Regions from separate parts of the Pediococcus sp. AC40 genome, predicted to be linked through region 2. Evidence: predicted binding sites of a transcription regulator. Region 2 holds the regulator's gene; each other region holds the start of a gene.
The links. The regulator HrcA, encoded in region 2, represses chaperone genes, less so after heat shock. The targets are predictions, from matches to a motif close to TTAGCACTCNNNNNNNNNGAGTGCTAA.
Positions count from the first base shown of each region.

Region 1: the regulator HrcA is predicted to act here: its motif matches at 1,085-1,111, upstream of NL111_RS05230 (ATP-dependent Clp protease ATP-binding subunit).
Region 3: the regulator HrcA is predicted to act here: its motif matches at 3,818-3,844, upstream of groES (co-chaperone GroES).

Region 1 covers NZ_CP127012.1:1,086,331-1,092,705, reverse strand. The annotation lists gene NL111_RS05240 (YdcF family protein) at 1-396, shown strand, start outside; gene NL111_RS05235 (YxeA family protein) at 413-784, shown strand; gene NL111_RS05230 (ATP-dependent Clp protease ATP-binding subunit) at 1,207-3,321, shown strand; gene NL111_RS05225 (GyrI-like domain-containing protein) at 3,687-4,319, opposite strand; gene NL111_RS05220 (thiolase family protein) at 4,764-5,942, shown strand; gene NL111_RS05215 (FAD-dependent oxidoreductase) at 6,175-6,375, shown strand, end outside.
Region 2 covers NZ_CP127012.1:976,279-982,653, reverse strand. The annotation lists gene dnaJ (molecular chaperone DnaJ) at 1-152, opposite strand, end outside; gene dnaK (molecular chaperone DnaK) at 246-2,108, opposite strand; gene grpE (nucleotide exchange factor GrpE) at 2,135-2,758, opposite strand; gene hrcA (heat-inducible transcriptional repressor HrcA) at 2,748-3,788, opposite strand; gene ribF (riboflavin biosynthesis protein RibF) at 3,896-4,843, opposite strand; gene truB (tRNA pseudouridine(55) synthase TruB) at 4,844-5,746, opposite strand; gene rbfA (30S ribosome-binding factor RbfA) at 5,939-6,289, opposite strand; gene infB (translation initiation factor IF-2) at 6,306-6,375, opposite strand, start outside.
Region 3 covers NZ_CP127012.1:482,173-488,547, reverse strand. The annotation lists gene kimA (potassium transporter KimA) at 1-1,546, opposite strand, end outside; gene groL (chaperonin GroEL) at 1,846-3,468, opposite strand; gene groES (co-chaperone GroES) at 3,491-3,775, opposite strand; gene NL111_RS02305 (CPBP family intramembrane glutamic endopeptidase) at 3,965-4,612, shown strand; gene NL111_RS02300 (helix-turn-helix domain-containing protein) at 6,009-6,251, opposite strand.

The sequences.
Region 1 (6,375 bases), 110 kb from region 2:
GGGCAGGGGCCTGATGAACCTGTTTCGGAAGCCTATGCCATGGCGAAATACCTTAAAAGTCAGCATGTCCCCGAAGATAAAATCATTTTAGAAGACCAATCCACCACTACATTACAAAATATGAAATTTTCAAAGCAAAAGATTGAAAAGGATTGGAAAAAGCCAGGAGTGCCTAAGGTTATTTTTGCTACTAACAACTATCATGTATTGCGCAGTGCAATTTATGCTCGTAAGGCGGGGTTAAATGCAAACGGTGTGGGTTCACCAACTTCATTTTACTTTTTACCTAGCGCGCTAATTCGTGAATATATCGCTTTGTTAGTGATTTATAAGAAAACAACCATTGCGATTGTGTTAGGATGGATTTTACTTGGACTCTTGTTAGCCTTTTTTTAGAATGGGAGAATAGTTTATGCGTAAACGAGTTATAGCTAGCGGTATCATTGTTGCAATATTTTTATTCATTTTCGGGGGTGCTTATTTCTGGTATAAGTCCAACTACGGTACCGAAAATTATTACACTCAAATCATTAATCAGGGAACCAAAATTGTTGAAAAAGATGACTCGGGCAGCCAAGTTGTGGATTACATGTATCATCAACCGATCTATGATCAAAATGGCCAAAAAGTAATGGCTAAGTTTAGAGGCGGGCTAGAACGGCCCTTAAAACTACATGCATATTTAAAGGTTGGATATAACACCAAGCGGCACCAAGTGATTTCTTGGGAAAAGGTTGCTAAAAAGGACGTCCCTAAAGCGGCTTTAAAACAGCTGCATGAGTAAGTTGCTAAAAATATTCAATAACTAAAAGGAAATCATTTCGTCTAGTGGCGAGTGGTTTCTTTTTTATTTCCGAACCAAATTTTTAATGGCTATCGATTGTAAAAGTTAGTAGCAGGTTGGAGATATTTCTAAATCTCCCAAGAAGTCCCGAATTGCTCCATGGAAGCGAAATTCAAGATCCTGAATGTTTAAATTTAGATGCTAAGGCGTAATATTTAATCCTTATGGAAAACTTTTAAAGCCGGGAAATCCCGCTAATATGGTATTTCACGCTCATAAATATTATACAGGGTAATCTAGTTAGCACTTTACTTAACAGAGTGCTAAAAAGGGAGTACAATACAGTTGTAGGTGAAAAGAGTGCTTTTGAATTAACGCTGAAGTACAATTTTTACTTCATTAATTAACGGAGGTGTTGTTACATGGCCAATTTTTACGGAAATGATCCTTTTTTCAACAATGATATGGATGATATTTTTAATCAAGTATTCAAACGGATGGGAAATCCTAACTCGGATTCCGCTCGTTACTTGGTCAATGGGCAGTCGTTAACTCCAGATGAATTCGCTCAATATCGAGCAACTGGTAAACTACCAGAAAATGCAAAAACAATTGAAGTATCCAAGGACGGACAACAGGCCCTTAAAAAGGGTGGTATTTTGGAGAAGTTAGGAACTAACTTGACTGAACAAGCCCGCGATGGTCTGCTAGATCCAGTTATTGGACGTGAAAATGAAATACAAGAAACAGCTGAAATTTTGAGCCGGAGAACGAAGAATAACCCCATTTTAGTTGGGGACGCCGGAGTCGGTAAAACTGCAATTGTTGAAGGTTTAGCACAAGCAATTGTAAATGGTAACGTTCCGGAAGCTATTCAAGGCAAAGAAATTTATTCAATCGATTTATCCTCTCTAGAAGCAGGAACCCAATACCGGGGGTCGTTTGAAGAAAACATCAAAGACTTAGTCAAAGAAGTTAAGGCAGCTGGAAACATTATTCTATTCTTTGACGAAATTCACCAAATTATTGGCGCAGGTTCAACCGGCGGCGAAGATGGTGGCAAAGGGATGGCAGATATTATTAAGCCAGCATTGTCCCGTGGTGAATTAACCGTCATTGGGGCAACTACCCAAGACGAATACCGTAATACAATTTTGAAAAACGCAGCGCTAGCTCGTCGGTTTAACGACGTGGTGGTCAATGAACCAAGCGCGGAAGATACGTTTAAAATTTTGCAAGGTGTTAAGGACTTATACGAAAAACATCATCATGTAAAACTCCCCGATGATGTTTTGAAGGCCGCGGTGGATTATTCGGTTCAATACATTCCACAAAGAACTCTACCAGATAAGGCGATTGACTTGATCGATATGACCGCCGCCCACTTAGCAGCTCGTCAGCCTGAAAGTGATGAAGCAACCTTAAAAGAAAAGCTCAATAAGCTTGAAAAAGAAAAGGAACAGGCAGTTAAAGAAGAAGATTTCAAACGTGCTGCTGACCTAAAGCAACGGATTGAAGAGACCAACAAGCAAATTAAGAATGCAGATAAGAAAGAAGAAGTTGTTGCAACGGTTGACGACGTTGCTCAATCGGTAGAACGTTTAACCGGAATTCCGGTTTCTGACATGGGCGCTAACGATATTGAACGGCTAAAAGATTTGGATAGTCGTTTGAAGAGCAAGGTAATCGGGCAGGACGAAGCGGTAGAAATGGTTGCTCGAGCAATTCGGCGGAACCGGGCAGGATTCTCCGAAGGCGAACAACCAATTGGCAGTTTCTTATTCGTCGGCCCAACCGGGGTTGGTAAAACTGAATTAGCTAAACAATTGGCTTTGGATATGTTTGGCAATAAGAATGCGATTATTCGGTTGGATATGAGTGAATATTCGGACCGGACGGCGGTTTCTAAATTAATTGGTACGTCAGCTGGTTATGTAGGATACGATGATAACTCAAATACCTTAACCGAACGTGTACGGCGGAACCCATATTCAATTGTTTTATTAGATGAAATTGAAAAAGCGGATCCCCAAGTCCTAACACTTTTACTTCAAGTAATGGATGACGGACGTTTAACGGACGGTCAAGGAAACGTAATCAATTTCAAGAACACAATTATTATTGCAACGTCAAACGCTGGATTCGGTAACGAAAAATTAACCGGCGACGATGCTAAGGACCAATCTCTAATGGATCGACTTGCACCGTTCTTCCGGCCAGAATTTTTAAACCGGTTCAACGGCATTGTAGAATTCTCACACTTAACTAAGAAAGACTTAAGTCAAATCGTTGATTTAATGATTGCGGATGTTCAAAAGACATTGGCGAAGAAAGATTTGACTTTGGAAGTAACTAAACCAGCAAAGGATTGGTTGATGGAACAAGGTTACGATGAAGCAATGGGCGCTCGTCCATTAAGAAGAGTGATCGAACAACAAATTCGGGACAAGGTTACTGATTTCTATCTTGATCATTTAGATGTGAAGAACTTGAAAGCTGATTTGGTTGATGACCAAATTGTCATCGAAGCCAAATAGTTTGATTTTAGTGTTTTGCACATTTAAAAGTCACGCTATTAGTAAGTAGTGGCTATTAAGGAAATCATTTCGTTTAACGACGAGGTGGTTTCCTTTTTTATTTTTAAAAAATTCAGGGAGGGGCAATTTTAGATATTAACTAATGAGATTAGGGCTGGCTAATCATTTAGCTACGCGTATTAGTAGTTAGGTGAAATGGTAAAGCTAAGAATGGGTATTATTTTAGCTAAAAACAAAAAAGACCTTAAAGATTGAAATAAAATCCTCAAGGTCTTTTCATTCGAAAAAATAGATACCTTACTTGAAAAATTGAGCATACTTGACTATATTCGCAGAACCAACAAGCAAACCATCACCTTAACTAATTACTGTTTCTCCTGAATAGCCACACGTAAAATAGTTTTGCGCTTAGCTTCCGCGACCCGGCGAAAATCGCTCATATAGATTTCCGTATGCTCTTTTTCACTACGTTGATAACCAGCTTCATCAATAAATTGCTCTAATTTTTGAAAACTTTCGGGTTCAGTATCAAATGAGCCAACGTGTACGATTTGGGCGACCAGTTGTGCTGGACGATGCTCGAAATAAATTTGATCAAACAGGAAATCATCAATCTTAGGTTTAGCACGTTCTAGAGCTTCTTTAGCAATCTCGTCAGTTACAAAACTTGGTTGTTTAATGCTGATAATGTATTTAAAGTGTTCTTTTTTCATTACCGGAGCATTTAAATATTGGTCTTGAATTCCCCAGTAACCTTGGAGTGGGTACACTGTATATAGCTTAAAGTTAGGGATATTCCAGCCTTTCTTTTGACTCATCCGAATAGCATAAGAAACAGGATACAGGGATTGAACCCTTTTCTGAAAATCAGGTAAATTAGGATCACCTTCGCCGGCAATACTAAAATAATTTTGTTCGGGGATGGTTAATATTTGAGGCTTTTTCCTAAGGGAAAAGCCCTTTTCTTCCTTCCGCCATTCAATTTTTTCATTACTCATAAGAATTCTCCATTCACTTAAATGATATAGCATATTTTAGATAAATCCGTTCGTTGCCAATAACCATCGTTGACGAACTTTCGAGTGATGTATGGGCATTTATACGCTACTTTTCTTACAAATTCCGATTCTAATGTGATTTTAGCACATTTTAGTTTATCGAATATGGAGGATTTTGGGGTAAAACGCTTTAGAGATTGGGCAAAGTAGAGAACACATTTTATAAAAAAACGTAATGATTTTGCCTGATGCATAAATAGTATATGTAAAGAAATATAACAAGTGATAACATTAGTGCTTAAGAATAAACGAGAGAACGAGTTTTGAAAGCACTCAGATACTCTTGACGAAGGGCGTCAATAAATTTTTTACATATTAACGAGCAGTTGTGCCGTTTCTTTTAAGTGAAATGGCATTTAGTAAGATACATGGGGTGAATAGGGATTGGATGAAATTTATATAGTAGCAGCTAAACGGACGGCAATTGGCAAACTAGGTGGAAGTCTGAAAGGATTTACAGCCGCTGAACTAGGCGGATTTGCAATAAAGGCGGCAATGGAACAAGCTAATATAAAGGATAATTACGTTGATCAAGTACTAATGGGAAACGTGATTCAAGCAGGTAATGGTCAAAACCCGGCAAGGCAAGCGGCGGTATCCGCAGGCGTTAATTATTCTGTGCCGGCCATTACTATTAATGATGTGTGTGGGTCTGGTCTATCTAGTATTAATTTAGCGGCAAGCCTGATTGCTTCGAAACAAGCAAAAATCGTAATTGCCGGAGGAATGGAAAGCATGTCATCAGCGCCTTTAATTTCGCGTAAATCGAGATTTGGACAGCGGCTTGGTAATCAAATCCTAGAAGATGCAATTCTAAGTGACGCGCTAACTGACGCCTGGGGCCACTATCATATGGGAATTACTGCTGAAAATGTTGCCTCGAAATACCATGTTAGCAGACGTGAAATGGATGAGTTTGCTTTAGCTAGCCACCAAAAAGCAGTTAATGCGCAAAATAATGGTCGCTTTGATAAAGAAATTACATCAATAACCGTAAATCAACCGGATGGCAAATATTTATTTAACAAAGATGAGGCTCCACGAAAGGACACAACCATTGAAAAATTGGGAAATTTAAAACCAGCGTTTAAGTTAGATGGGGAGGTTACTGCCGGCAATTCTTCTGGGATTAACGACGGGGCTGCAGCGCTAATCCTTGCTTCTAAGGAAGCGGTTATCGCACACGGGCTAAAGCCCATAGCAAGGTGGGTGAACTGTTCGGTGGTGGGTTTAGAACCTGACCTAATGGGGATGGGTCCGTATTATGCCGTTAATGAAGTATTAAAAAATGCAGGATTAGCGAAAGAAGACGTTGATTTGTATGAGCTCAACGAAGCTTTTGCAGCGCAATCGATTGCATGTATTAGAAAATTAAAGTTAAAAACAGAGAATGTGAATATTAATGGTGGTGCGATTGCTTTGGGACACCCAGTAGGTGCTTCGGGAGCAAGAATATTAGTGAGTTTGATATACGAATTACACGATCAAAAATTAAAGAAAGGGCTCGCTAGCCTTTGCGTTGGTGGCGGTATGGGCGTAGGTACAATAATTGAAGCTGTTTGATTATTAAAAGCGTAAAAAAGATGTTTGAAGTTCTGATACAAACTATACTGAATAACAAATTCCGTTTTAGCTCTAACTTATCTAACGTTAAGTACTTAATAATTTTAATTAAACAAATACATTTAATGCAATAAAGTATAGTTTTTGTAAAATTATGGTCGTTTTATTTGTAAGCGATTTACAAAAAGAGTTAGACTATAGCTGTAATATTATGAATAGGGGGATATTATAGATGGATAAAGCAAAAGTTATTATTGTTGGGGCTTCACATGGCGGACATGAGTCAGCAATTGAGTTGTTGGATAAATACGATAACGTTGATGTTACGATTTATGAAATGGGCGATTTCGTATCGTTCATGTCCTGTGGAATGCAACTTTACTTAGAAGACCAAGTTACAGATGTTAATGACGTAAGGAATTTCCGACCAGAA
Region 2 (6,375 bases):
TTAATGTCTTTAAACTTTTGTTCCGCTCCCGGCTCTTTGTTGATATCGGGATGGTATTTTTTCGACAAGCGTCGATAAGCCTTCTTGATTTCATCTTCAGATGCATCGCGACTGACTCCCAGAATGTCATAGTAATCTTTACTTCCAGCCATATTCATCCTCCATGATTTTTACCAGTTTTAACCGTTAATCACCGCAAAAGGGTCAAAGTCAACGACTTCGACCCTTCATTGCTAATCACTTATTTATTTGTTGTCTTTGTCAGGATCGACTTCTTCGAAATCCCCATTGACAGTGTTGTCGTCGTTATTACCGGTATTCTGGTCGTTACCTTGAGCACCATCAGCTTGGCCTTGGCCTTGGGCTTGTTGAGCTTGTTGGTAAAGCTTTACAGATAGGTCTTGGACAATCTTGCTCAAATCATCCTTCTTAGCTTTCATTTCTTCTAAGTTGTTATCTTTTTGTGCTTTTTCAAGAGCTTCCTTAGCGTCTTTAGCCTTCTTGATTTCGTCTTCAGAAACCTTACCTTCAAGTTCCTTCAAAGTCTTGTCGGTTGTGAAGATCAATTGGTCAACTTCGTTACGAAGGTCAACTTCTTCCTTACGCTTACGATCGGCTTCTTCGTTTTCCTTAGCTTCCTTCATCATCCGGTCGATTTCTTCATCACTGAGACCCGATGAACTCTTGATGGTAATCTTTTGTTCCTTACCAGTACCCTTATCCTTAGCAGAAACGTTAACAATACCGTTCTTATCGATATCGAATTTAACTTCGATTTGTGGAACTCCCCGTGGAGCAGCTGGAATGTCCGTTAGTTGGAAACGACCCAGCGTCTTATTATCTGCCGCCATTGGACGTTCACCTTGAAGTACGTGAATGTCTACAGCTGGTTGATTATCTGCTGCGGTAGAGAAGATTTGAGACTTGCTAGTTGGGATCGTAGTGTTCCGGTCGATTAACTTAGTGAACACACCACCCATGGTTTCAATACCAAGTGAAAGTGGAGTAACGTCAAGTAAAACAACGTCTTTAACATCACCAGTTAAAACCCCACCTTGAACGGCAGCACCAAGGGCAACGGCTTCGTCAGGGTTAATGGAATGGTTAGGTTCCTTACCCGTCCAGTTCTTTACGGCTTCTTGAACAGCTGGAATCCGTGTTGAACCACCGTTTAAGATAACTTGGTCAATGTCAGAAGCTGATAGGCCAGCATCTTTAAGGGCGTTGTCAACTGGTACCTTAGTCTTAGCAACTAAGTCTGCGGTTAATTGATCAAATTGTGCCCGTGTCAAAGTCTTTTCCAAATGCAATGGACCAGCTTCGCCAGCGGAAATAAATGGTAAGCTGATTTGTGCTTCGCTAACCCCAGATAAATCTTTCTTAGCTTTTTCAGCAGCGTCCTTCAAACGTTGAAGAGCCATCTTATCTTTAGAAAGGTCAATGCCGTTTTCTTCCTTGAAGCCTTCAACTAACCAATCAATAATCTTTTGGTCAAAGTCATCCCCACCGAGGTGAGTGTCACCGTTCGTTGAAAGTACTTGGAAAACACCGTCGCCGAGTTCCAGGATCGAAACATCAAAAGTACCACCACCAAGGTCGTATACCAAGATCTTTTCATCCTTGTCACTCTTATCTAAACCGTAAGCTAACGCAGAAGCAGTTGGTTCATTGATGATTCGTTTAACTTCCAAACCAGCAATCTTACCAGCATCTTTGGTTGCTTGCCGTTGAGAATCATCGAAGTAAGCTGGAACCGTGATAACGGCTTGATCAACTTCTTCACCAAGGTAGTCTTCCGCAAACTTCTTGATGTAGCTCAAAATCATTGCAGAAACTTCTTGTGGGGTGTATGACTTGCCGTCTACCGTTACTTTGTATCCAGCTTCCCCGATGTGACGTTTAATTGAAGAAATGGTGTTAGGGTTAGTAATTGCTTGCCGCTTTGCTACTTCACCCACTTGTGTTTCGCCATTTTTGAAAGCAACTACTGATGGAGTTGTCCGTGCCCCTTCTGGGTTAGTGATAATTTTAGGTTTGTCACCATCCATGACAGCAACTGCAGAGTTTGTAGTACCTAAGTCAATACCAATAATTTTATTACTTGCCATTGTCTAAAATCCCTCTTTCTCTATCTTTATTGAGCAACAACAACCATCGCTGGCCGTAATACTCGATCCTTTAAAATATAACCCTTTTGAAATACCTTAACCACGGTATCCGCAGGATGATCATCATCTGCTGGAACGGTTTGGACCGCCTGGTGGAGGTTAGGATCAAACTTTTGACCGTCTGCCTCGATTTCAGCGATATTATTTTCTTTAAGGGCTTTTAAGAGGTCCTTTTGAACCATCTCTACCCCCTTCAACAGCTGTTCTGAATGCTCAGCTTCCACTGTCAAAGCTCGTTCCAAGTTATCTAACGCAGGTAAAATTGCCTTTGCTAATTTTTGACCATCATATTTTAAAAGACTAGCTTGTTCTTTTTCGTTGCGCCGGCGCATGTTCACAATTTCAGCTTGCGCGCGGATATACTTGTCGGAAAGCTCATCACGTTCCGCCGTAATTTTTTCAATTTCCGCAGGATCTAAAGTAGTTTGCTTAGAATCTTTTGCGGAATCCTTTTGATTATTCTTTTCGTCTTGGGACGTTGCTTTAGCTTGCTTGTCAGCGCCCTTACTTTCTTCTTCAACCTTTGCTTCGGTTGAAGCTGATTTTGCCTTTTCGTCTTCCTTTGCCAATTCAATCCTCCTAACTGTCATCAAGATGCTTATAGTATTGTAGCATTCGGTGTGATAATTGGTACCTAAACGTATTGATCAAGCCCAAAGTCTTCGAATACTGCATACTGGTTGGACCAAGAATGGCAATTAGTCCCTTACCACGGCTCCCCACATCGTAAGTTGCCGTAATTAAACTAAAATCCTTTAGCAACGCGTTACTTAACTCGTCGCCAATTTTCACATCCAAGTCACTCCGCTTATTACCTAGCAGTCCGTCAATTTGCTCATTTTCATTAAACAGCGTTAGTAACCCCCGAAGCGAATTTACATCCACATTTTTCGAAAAGTTTAGAACGTTTAATTTACCACCCACAAAATAGCGGTCGCGAGTTGACCGGGTAACGATGTCTTGGAAAACGTCCAAAACTCCTGCATCACTCTGCAAGTATTTTTCCACTACCTGCGGAATGTCCGTCCGCAAATGGTAATATACCTGGCTCAGCGTTTTGCCTACCAACCGGTCGTTCATGATCCGAACTACCCGTTCTAAGGTTTCGCCGTTCATCTCGTGTGGGATACTGAATTGTTGGCTAGTAACGTCGCCATTACTAGAAACTAAAATCAGCATCACCTGGTTGCCACCTAACGGAACCATTCGGAAACCGTCTAACGTGGCTCCCTTTTGCTCCGGCTTAAGCGTTAAAGCTGTATAATGCGTTAAATTGGAAAGCATTTCTGCTGAAGTTCGAACAATGTCGTCAACTTCTTGGAAATGAGTTGCTAGTCCCCTTTGAATCTGTAGTGCTTCCGTCTGATCGACTTCTTCTGGGCGAAGCAAGTGATCAACATAATAACGATACCCCATTAGCGATGGGACCCGACCTGAAGAAGAATGGGTCTTTTCAATTAAACCCAAGTCCTCTAATTTAGCCATATCGTTGCGAATCGTGGCCGAACTAACTTTAATCGGCAGATTGTTCATTACCGTCTTGGAACCAATCGGTTTACCATTTTCCGTATATTCTTGAACAATTTCCTCTAAAATCAATAATTCACGATCAGTCAACATGAAAATCACCTCTTTTAGCACTTAGAAAGTCGGAGTGCTAAGAACAACTATTAAGATACCAGAGGTTTGTAGAAATGTCAACTTTAGTCAAGCTTGGTCAGACAACTTTAACGCTTCTTAAAAAATGCACGCGTATCTGCTTCATCCTGGTGCAATTGCGCAATTAACGCGTCTACCGAAGCAAACTTAACTTCTCCTCGCAAGCGGTGGTGCCATTTAACCCGGACCGTCTCACCATAAATTTCTTGATTGAAATCTAAAATGTTAATTTCCGTAGTTACGGGGCGCCCGTCCCCGAAGACAACGTTGCGTCCTACCGAGGCCATCCCCTGGTACCATTTATCGGCAATCTTAATTTCCACAACGTAAATGCCAATCCCAGGAGTGATTTGATTAGGATTGCTAACAATGTTCGCGGTAGGAAACCCGAGGGTCCTTCCCCGCGCTTCGCCGTGGACTACTAAACCATTAGTTTCAAAGGGGTACCCTAAATACCGGTTAGCTTCGTCAATCTCCCCGTCGGCAACGGCGTTTCGAATGGCGGTCGATCCAATTTTTTGCCCTTGTGCAATGATTTTAGGTACTTTAACTACTTCAAAACGGTGTTGCGCAATTTCTGGCAACGTATCCATATTAGCCGTGGCAACTGGCCCAAAAGTATAATCAAAACCGGCCACCACCACTTCAGCATTTAATCCGACCATGTATTGGTCAACAAACTCTTGCGGGGTTAAACTGCCAAATGCGGAAGTAAAGTTAACTACGTAAAGAATATCCACTCCCGTCGCTTCCATTAACTCTGCTTTCCGAGATACAGAAGTTAGGTAGCTTAACGCGCTAAACCGGTGCTGCGGCTTGGGGAAAACTACCGAAGCGTGGTGATCAAAAGTCATTGCCACCAACGCTAAGCCCTTAGCGTTCGCAATCTCACGAGCCTTTTGAATTACGGCTTGGTGACCACGATGCATGCCATCAAAAAATCCTAAAGCAAGCACCACCTTTTCTTCGGGAATCATTTTTTTATCATACGGATGATGTATCTTAATTATTTGCATTTATCTCACCAACAACATTTTTTCTGGGCGGTATACTTGACGAGATTCGTCGTATTGGTACAGCGCCTGAATTTTACCTTTATACTTAACGGCAACAATCGGTTCGGTAAGTGCGCGCTTCAAAAAGCCCCCATTTTGAACTAATTGCCACTCTGAATCAGTAATTTCAATTGCCTCAAACTTTGCTAAAGCATGGTCAATCGGGTGTAGCACATCACTTTCGACCCGGTCTTCGTCACGAGCCTGCTCAAGTTCTGCCAAAGTAACGCACTCTTTTAGTTCAAACCCTCCGCTACTTGTCCGAGTTAAATCAGACATTACGGCTGGCAACCCAAATTGCCGACCAAAATCGACTGCTAAAGTCCTAACATAAGTTCCCTTACCACACTGCACCTCAAAATAAATAGTTTGTTCTCCCTTTTCCTCGTCGAACTCCGTAGGGCGAATTTGTTTAAACTGGTACACTTGGATTTTTCTTTTAGGCCGCTCCACCGTTTCTCCGGCACGAGCATACTCATATAACTTGCGCCCATTAACCTTCACAGCGGAATACATTGGTGGAATTTGAGTTAATTCCCCGGTCATTTGCTTTAAGGCTGCATCAATTTGAGCGTCCGTTAGTGGTTTACTTAAGGGTTGCCGTTCCACCACTTCTCCATCCAGATCCTCAGTGGTGGTCGCCAAGCCTAACGTAATTGATCCTTGATAAGTTTTACCAAAGCGCATTAAGTAATCTACCACTTTTGTAGCGCGGCCTACGCAAACCGGTAAAACCCCATCCACGCTAGGATCTAGGGTACCGCTATGGCCGACCTTCTTGGTTCTTAAAATTCCACGCACCTTAGCAACCACGTCGTGACTAGTCATTCCGCGTTCCTTATTAATTGGAATAATTCCATCCATCAAAATAAACCTCACATTTCTCGTGCAAATTTGCTCTTCTTAAGTATTTTACAGTAGATACCGTGGAATACAAAATGTTCATCCCAATCAGTATCTCCCACTAACTTAAAAAGAGCAACCATTCGACCTGGAATGGTTCCCATAAGCTGCTTACTTGCTGGAAACGTTCCTGTCCATGATTGCTCTTTTAACTTAGTCACGATTAAGTTTATTAATCAGCTGATCAATTTTTTCACCGTACTGTACAGAATGATCTCTTTCAAAAATCAATTCTGGTGTTTTATAAATTGATAACCGACTGCCTAGTTCTTTGCGGATCAACCCCGACGCCTTTTCGAGACCTTTACGGGTCTTTTCGTCGTCAGAAGCTTTATCCGATAAGATGCTGTAATAAATTTTCGCTTGTTGTAAGTCACCAGTGACGTCTACCCCCGTGATCGTAACTCCCTGCACGCGAGGGTCACGAACTCGGCGACGTAAAATGTCACTGACTTCTTTTTCAATTTCTTGTGACAAACGATCTGCACGATATTGTCGAGCCATCTTCAAATCCCCCTTACTATTCGACTGGGACTTCCTTCATCCGGTATGCTTCAATTACATCACCGACTTTAATGTCGTTATACTTT
Region 3 (6,375 bases), 490 kb from region 2:
TTTCTGGGTTAGCATCAAACGAAACGTGCATGGCGATTACGTAGTCCCCGATTGACCGAGCGTAGTTAATCGCACCAGAAGTTACTTGGGTAACGTTGCTAACCAACACAATTACAGTTGAACCGTCATAGTCGTGCAAGTTAACCTTGCCCTTTTCCACAACCCGCAGTTGGTCAGCGACTTCGTCATAGTGCTTACGAATCTTGTAGAACATCCGCAATAACAGTGGCATAACCACAAAGTATGGCCAAACGTTGCTAAAGTGTAGGAATAGCAAGCAGACTACTAAGACTGCCGATAGTAACGCTCCTAGTAAGTTAGCAGAAGCATTTATCCACCAATGAGCGCCGCCTTCTCGTTTCCAATGCACGATCATTCCGGATTGTGACAACGTGAACGGTACGAAAACCCCAATAGCATAAAGCGGGATTAAGAGACCGGTTTGTCCACCGAAAATCAAAATCAGCACGATTGCGCCCGCGGCTAACGAAATAATTCCGTTAGAGTAGCCGAGTCGGTCGCCCCGATCCATGTAAGCATGGGGCATGAACTTATCCTTGGCCAAGTTGTAGGCCAACATTGGAAAGGCCGAGAACCCGGTGTTTGCGGCTACCGCCAAAATCAACGCGGTTGACAATTGTAGGATATAGTAGAAAATCCCGTGGCCGAAGACCGTAACCCCGATTTGGGAAAGCACGGTCTGCGAACTCATCGGCGTAATTCCGCTGTAGTAAGCTAAGAACGTGATTCCCGCGAAGAACGAAGCCAAAATCAACGACATGATTGCCAAAGTAGCTGCCGCATTTTTCCGCCGCGGTTTCTTGAAATTAGGCACCGCGTTGCTAATCGCTTCTACCCCAGTTAGGGAAGAAGATCCAGAAGATAACGCCCGCATGAAGAGCACGAAGGTCATTCCCGGCACGGTCGAGCCAATTGCTGCCGCCGCATGATAAGTAACTTGTCCGGTAACGATGTTATATAACCCTACAATAATCATTATCGAGATTACCACTACGAACAGGTAAACCGGGATGGTAAGGAAACTTGCCGATTCCCGCAAACCTCGCAAGTTCAGGGCCATAATTCCGAGCACAATCAGCACCGCGATGGCCACGTGATACTTCTGTAACGCCGGAATCGCCGAGGTAATCGCTTCGGTTCCGGAAGTCACACTTACGGCCACCGTCAGCATGTAATCAACTAACAGCGACCCCCCGGCGACTAGCCCGGCCGAAGTCCCCCAGTTCTTGCTAGCAACTACGTAAGCACCGCCTCCCGAAGGATACGCCTTAATAATCTGACGATATGACACCGTAATTGCAAATAATAGCACTAACACGATTGCTGCGATCGGGATTGAATACCAAGTTGCCGCAGCTGATAAAACAATTAAAACCGAAAGAATTTCTTCGGTACCATATGCGATAGATGATAAAGCATCTGAAGATAGCAGAGCGAGCGCCTTAAATTTCGTTAACGCTTGGCCACTTTCGTCTAACGTCTTCAGTGGTTTACCAATTAAAATACGTTTCAAATACGAAAACATTTTTTACTCTCCGTTTTTAAAAATATGCAAGTGAAATTCTACTCCAAAACCAGTAAATTAGCTAGCATATTTTTGGATTCTCACTCATATACTGATAATAACAGAATTTAGGCAAATAAAACAAAATTCCTGATTAACTTTTAAAGAGATTTTGCGATAACCCTTTGCCCCGGCATTTGGACACAAAAAAAGACGCGCAATGCGCGTCTTTTCCTGGATTATTCAGTTGCCTTCAGTGATTAATTGCGGGGATGGTTTACCATTTTCGGTAAGCATCTCCATCAGTCACGAAAGTTTGTTTACATCATTCCGCCCATACCTGGGTTTGGAGCTGCTGGAGCTGCCGGCTTTTCTTCTGGTAAGTCAGCAACTACCGCTTCCGTTGTTAATAACAATGCGGATACACTAGCAGCGTTTTGAAGTGCTGAACGAGTAACCTTAGTTGGGTCAACGATACCAGCTTCAATCATATCAACCCATTCGTCAGTTGCAGCGTTGTAACCAACACCATCTTTTTGTGTCTTAAGTTTTGTAACGATGACAGAACCTTCTTCACCAGCGTTTTCAGCAATTTGGCGAACTGGTTCTTCAAGAGCACGACGAACGATGTTGATACCTGTTAATTCGTCGCCTTCTGCGTCAAGGTCTTCCAAGGAAGCAATCACGTTAACAAGTGCTGTACCACCACCAGGAACGAATCCTTCTTCAACAGCAGCACGAGTAGCGTTCAAAGCATCTTCGATACGGTACTTCTTTTCCTTCAATTCGGTTTCAGTAGCAGCACCAACCCGGATAACTGCAACCCCACCAGCTAACTTAGCAAGACGTTCTTGAAGTTTTTCCTTGTCAAAGTCAGAAGTTGTTTCACTGATTTGTTGCTTGATCATTGCAACCCGTTCAGCGATTTGTTCTTGGCTACCAGAACCTTCAACGATGGTTGTGTCGTCCTTAGTAACCGTAACCTTGTTTGCTTGACCTAATTGTTCGATTGTAACGTCCTTCAAGTTCAAGCCAAGATCGTCAGTGATAACTGTACCACCAGTTAAGATGGCAATATCTTCAAGTTGTTCCTTACGACGGTCACCAAAGCCAGGTGCCTTAACAGCAACCACGTTGAAAGTACCACGCATCTTGTTCAATACCAAGGTTGGCAATGCTTCACCCGTGATGTCATCAGCAATGATCAAAAGTGAACGGCTTTGTTCAACCACTGATTGAAGTAATGGCAAGATGTCTTGGATGTTAGCAATCTTCTTGTCAGTAATTAAGATGTATGGGTTGTCAAGGTTAGCTTCCATCTTGTCGTTGTCAGTAACCATGTATTGTGACATGTAACCACGATCGAATTGCATACCTTCAACAACGTCGAGGGTTGTGTCAACTCCACGAGATTCTTCAATAGTGATAACTCCGTCGTTACCAACTTTTTCCATTGCGTCCGCAATCAACTTACCAACTTCTGGGTTAGCAGAAGAAATTGAAGCGATTTGTGCGATGTCATCCTTTGTCTTTACTTCGTGTGACATGTTGTGCAATGCGGCAACTGCTTTTTCAGTAGCCTTTTCAATACCACGACGAATACCAACTGGGTTAGCACCAGCAGTAACGTTCTTCATACCTTCGTTAACAATTGCTTGGGTGAGTACTGTCGCAGTTGTAGTACCGTCACCAGCAATGTCGTTTGTCTTAGAAGCAACTTCGGATACTAACTTAGCACCCATGTTTTCAAAGTGGTCTTCTAATTCAATTGACTTAGCGATTGTTACACCATCGTTAGTGATTGTTGGTGAACCGTATGATTGTTCCAAAACAACGTTACGTCCCTTTGGTCCAATAGTCGACTTAACGGTATCTGCTAATTTGTCGACCCCTTTTAGCATCTTTGTGCGTGCATCTTCTGAAAACTTAATTTCTTTAGCCATGATCAACACTCCTTTAAATTAATTATTCAACGACTGCAACTAAGTCCTTTTCATGGACAACTAAATATTTTTGATCTTCGTATGTTACTTCTGTTCCTGCATATTTATCGTAAACTACTGTGTCGCCTACTTTAACGTTCATTGGTAACGTCTTTCCGTCATCTAAAACGCGACCGTTACCTACAGCGACAACTTTACCGGTTTGGGACTTTTCTTTAGCATTACTTGCCAGAACGATGCCTCCGACAGTTTGTTCTTCTTCGTCTTTAGCTTCTAAAATAACGCGATCTCCTAAAGGTTTTAACACGTGAATCCCTCCAAATTTCTGATAATTAAATGCATGATTTATTTAGCACTCGTTATACCTAAGTGCTAACTACACTGATAACTATATCATGTTTTTAATAGAATGCAAGTGTTTTTGACCAATATTAACCAATCAAATATAACAACCGTTCAAATATGCTATACTTACAGGAAATAAAGGAGTGTCATGATGAAAATTAGTAAAAGTTCTTTATTAACTTTAATCACTTATTTAGCAATTTTCTTGCTACCGAGCGTTATCAACCTTTTCGTTCGGTTGGGTGCATCATTTATCTGGGTGGAAACTATCGATTACTTAGTCGGAGCTGCTCTGCTGGTGGTTATTAACCTGAAAAATAGTGAAATCAATCAAATTGAAACTCGGCGAATCCCCTTCTTCCGAGCAATTGCGTGGGGGATTATTGGAACTGCGTTAGTAATCGTGCTCCAGTTTGTGGTTAGCTACGTCACTTTTATTCTGGGGCAAAACCCTGCTTCCGCGAACACGGCTACGTTAGTTACCCTAGCGAAAATCAACCCGTTTTTTGTGTTGGCAATCACCGTTGGGGCGCCCATTATGGAAGAATTAGTTTTTCGAAAAGTTTTGTTTGGCAATTTAAGCACGCTGTTCGGGATGCGCTCGAACTTAGGCTTGACGATCATGGCGATCATTTCCAGCTTAGCGTTCGCCTTTATGCATAACGACAGCCACATCTTTTTATACGCCGCAATTGGGCTGCTATTTTGCTGGCTGTACCATAAAACGGGGCGCATCCAAACTTCAATGATTGCGCACATTTTGATGAACGGCCTGGTGGTATTGCCGCTGGTGATGTAGGTAATTTAAGACGGTCTGACTGGATTGGGATTCGGTTGGGCTGTTTTTTGTTGTCTGTAGTTTTTTCTTTATATCAGTTATTTAATGTGTTCTACTGGATAAAATATAAGGTCGCTGTACTTATTTTATTGTGATTTCTAAGTTTATGGGGTATAATCATTCCGAAAATTGTTGATTATTTTGATATAATAAAAATTTTGCTTTTATTATAAATTTATAAAACAAATACAAAGGAAGTCATAAATTATGAGAAAAAAGCTTAACTTTAATTTTACAAACAAACTTATCTTTCTACTCTTCTTTTTTGAGAGCTGTTCAAAAATTAACGTTACTCTCGTATTCAATTTTAAATAATGTTTATTGTCTCTCGCAATAAAGACGCATTATTCAATTATTTAACATCCTTCTCTAACTACAAAAAGCTCCTATAAGTTAAAGTAATCATTAACTTATAGGAGTTTTCGTTTTTTGTTGAGCTAAGATTTTTAGCTCTACGCTTAACCTTATTGATTTAACATCCTTCTGAAACAATAAAAGCAACTTATTTTTATTGTGAGTAAATCGCCAATACCAAATCATTCTCAAATTCCATTTCGCATTATACCAAATTTAAACTCTATGAGCATTAATTATTAAACTCCCTTTTTTTCATTGCCAACCTTATTGATTTAACATCCTCTGAAACCTTTAATCGGCCTAATTAGGTTACCAATTTCTAACCTCTTTATTAATTTTAGAAGCATTCGTTTCAATTTGAATCTTAATTTTTGGTTGTTTTATTTTTTCCACTCTTTTTTCTTCATTAATTCTTCCACGACTTTCTCAAAATCAAGTTGCTTGTCTCTCCATTAATCAAGTTTCTCCAATTTATGTATAATTTACTGCCACAGCACCTGTTACCATCTTATATGCAGATATTACACAAGCTAAACTGGCAAATCATAGTGAAGGATATATATCAGTTGTTATGGATGAGACCAGTCATTTACTGATAACAACAGTTATTAGTGAACATGCCCGTTTAAACCAGTTGGCATTTACCACTGATGATTTAGCTGTCAAATTGCCAATTAATTCAAAACCCATCTCACATCCCGATCAAGGTTAACAATATCAACATTTGCTTCACCAAAATGCAATAAAAAACCTTGGAGTAACACCAAGTATGTCCCATAAGGGCAATTGTCATGATAATGCTCCAATAAAAAGCTTCTTAAATCTTATGCAAAAAGAATGCTTATACCGTACAACTATTGATAATTTAGACGATTCAAAGCGAATCGTTACCGAATATAACACCTAGTACAATAATTAAAAAATTTCTATAAGCAAAAATGGCTTAACTCCCGTCGAATTTCTGGAGTAGGCCATTGTATAAAATTAAAATATACTTTGTCTAACTTTTTTGTTGCACTTCATAATTTCGAACGGTTTTATTTTGCAAGCTATTTAATTCTTTTGCAACTGTCCCTATATCTTTTTCCAAGGAAATAGCTATTGCTTTAAGATACTTAAATGATAAATTATCCAAGTCCCTATTGATTACCCTTGTCATTGTTGACTGAGTAATATTATTATCTTTAGCAATCCTATAACCCGTTATGTTGTTAGAATCTAGGTACTCCTTTAATAAACTCACGATACACACCTACTTAAATAGAGAACACAATTGAAATTTACAGCAATATAACTATGTTAACCGCTTTTTCTCTTTTCATTTTTTATTCCTCCATGATAAAACGAGTACAAGAAAAAGGAGCTAA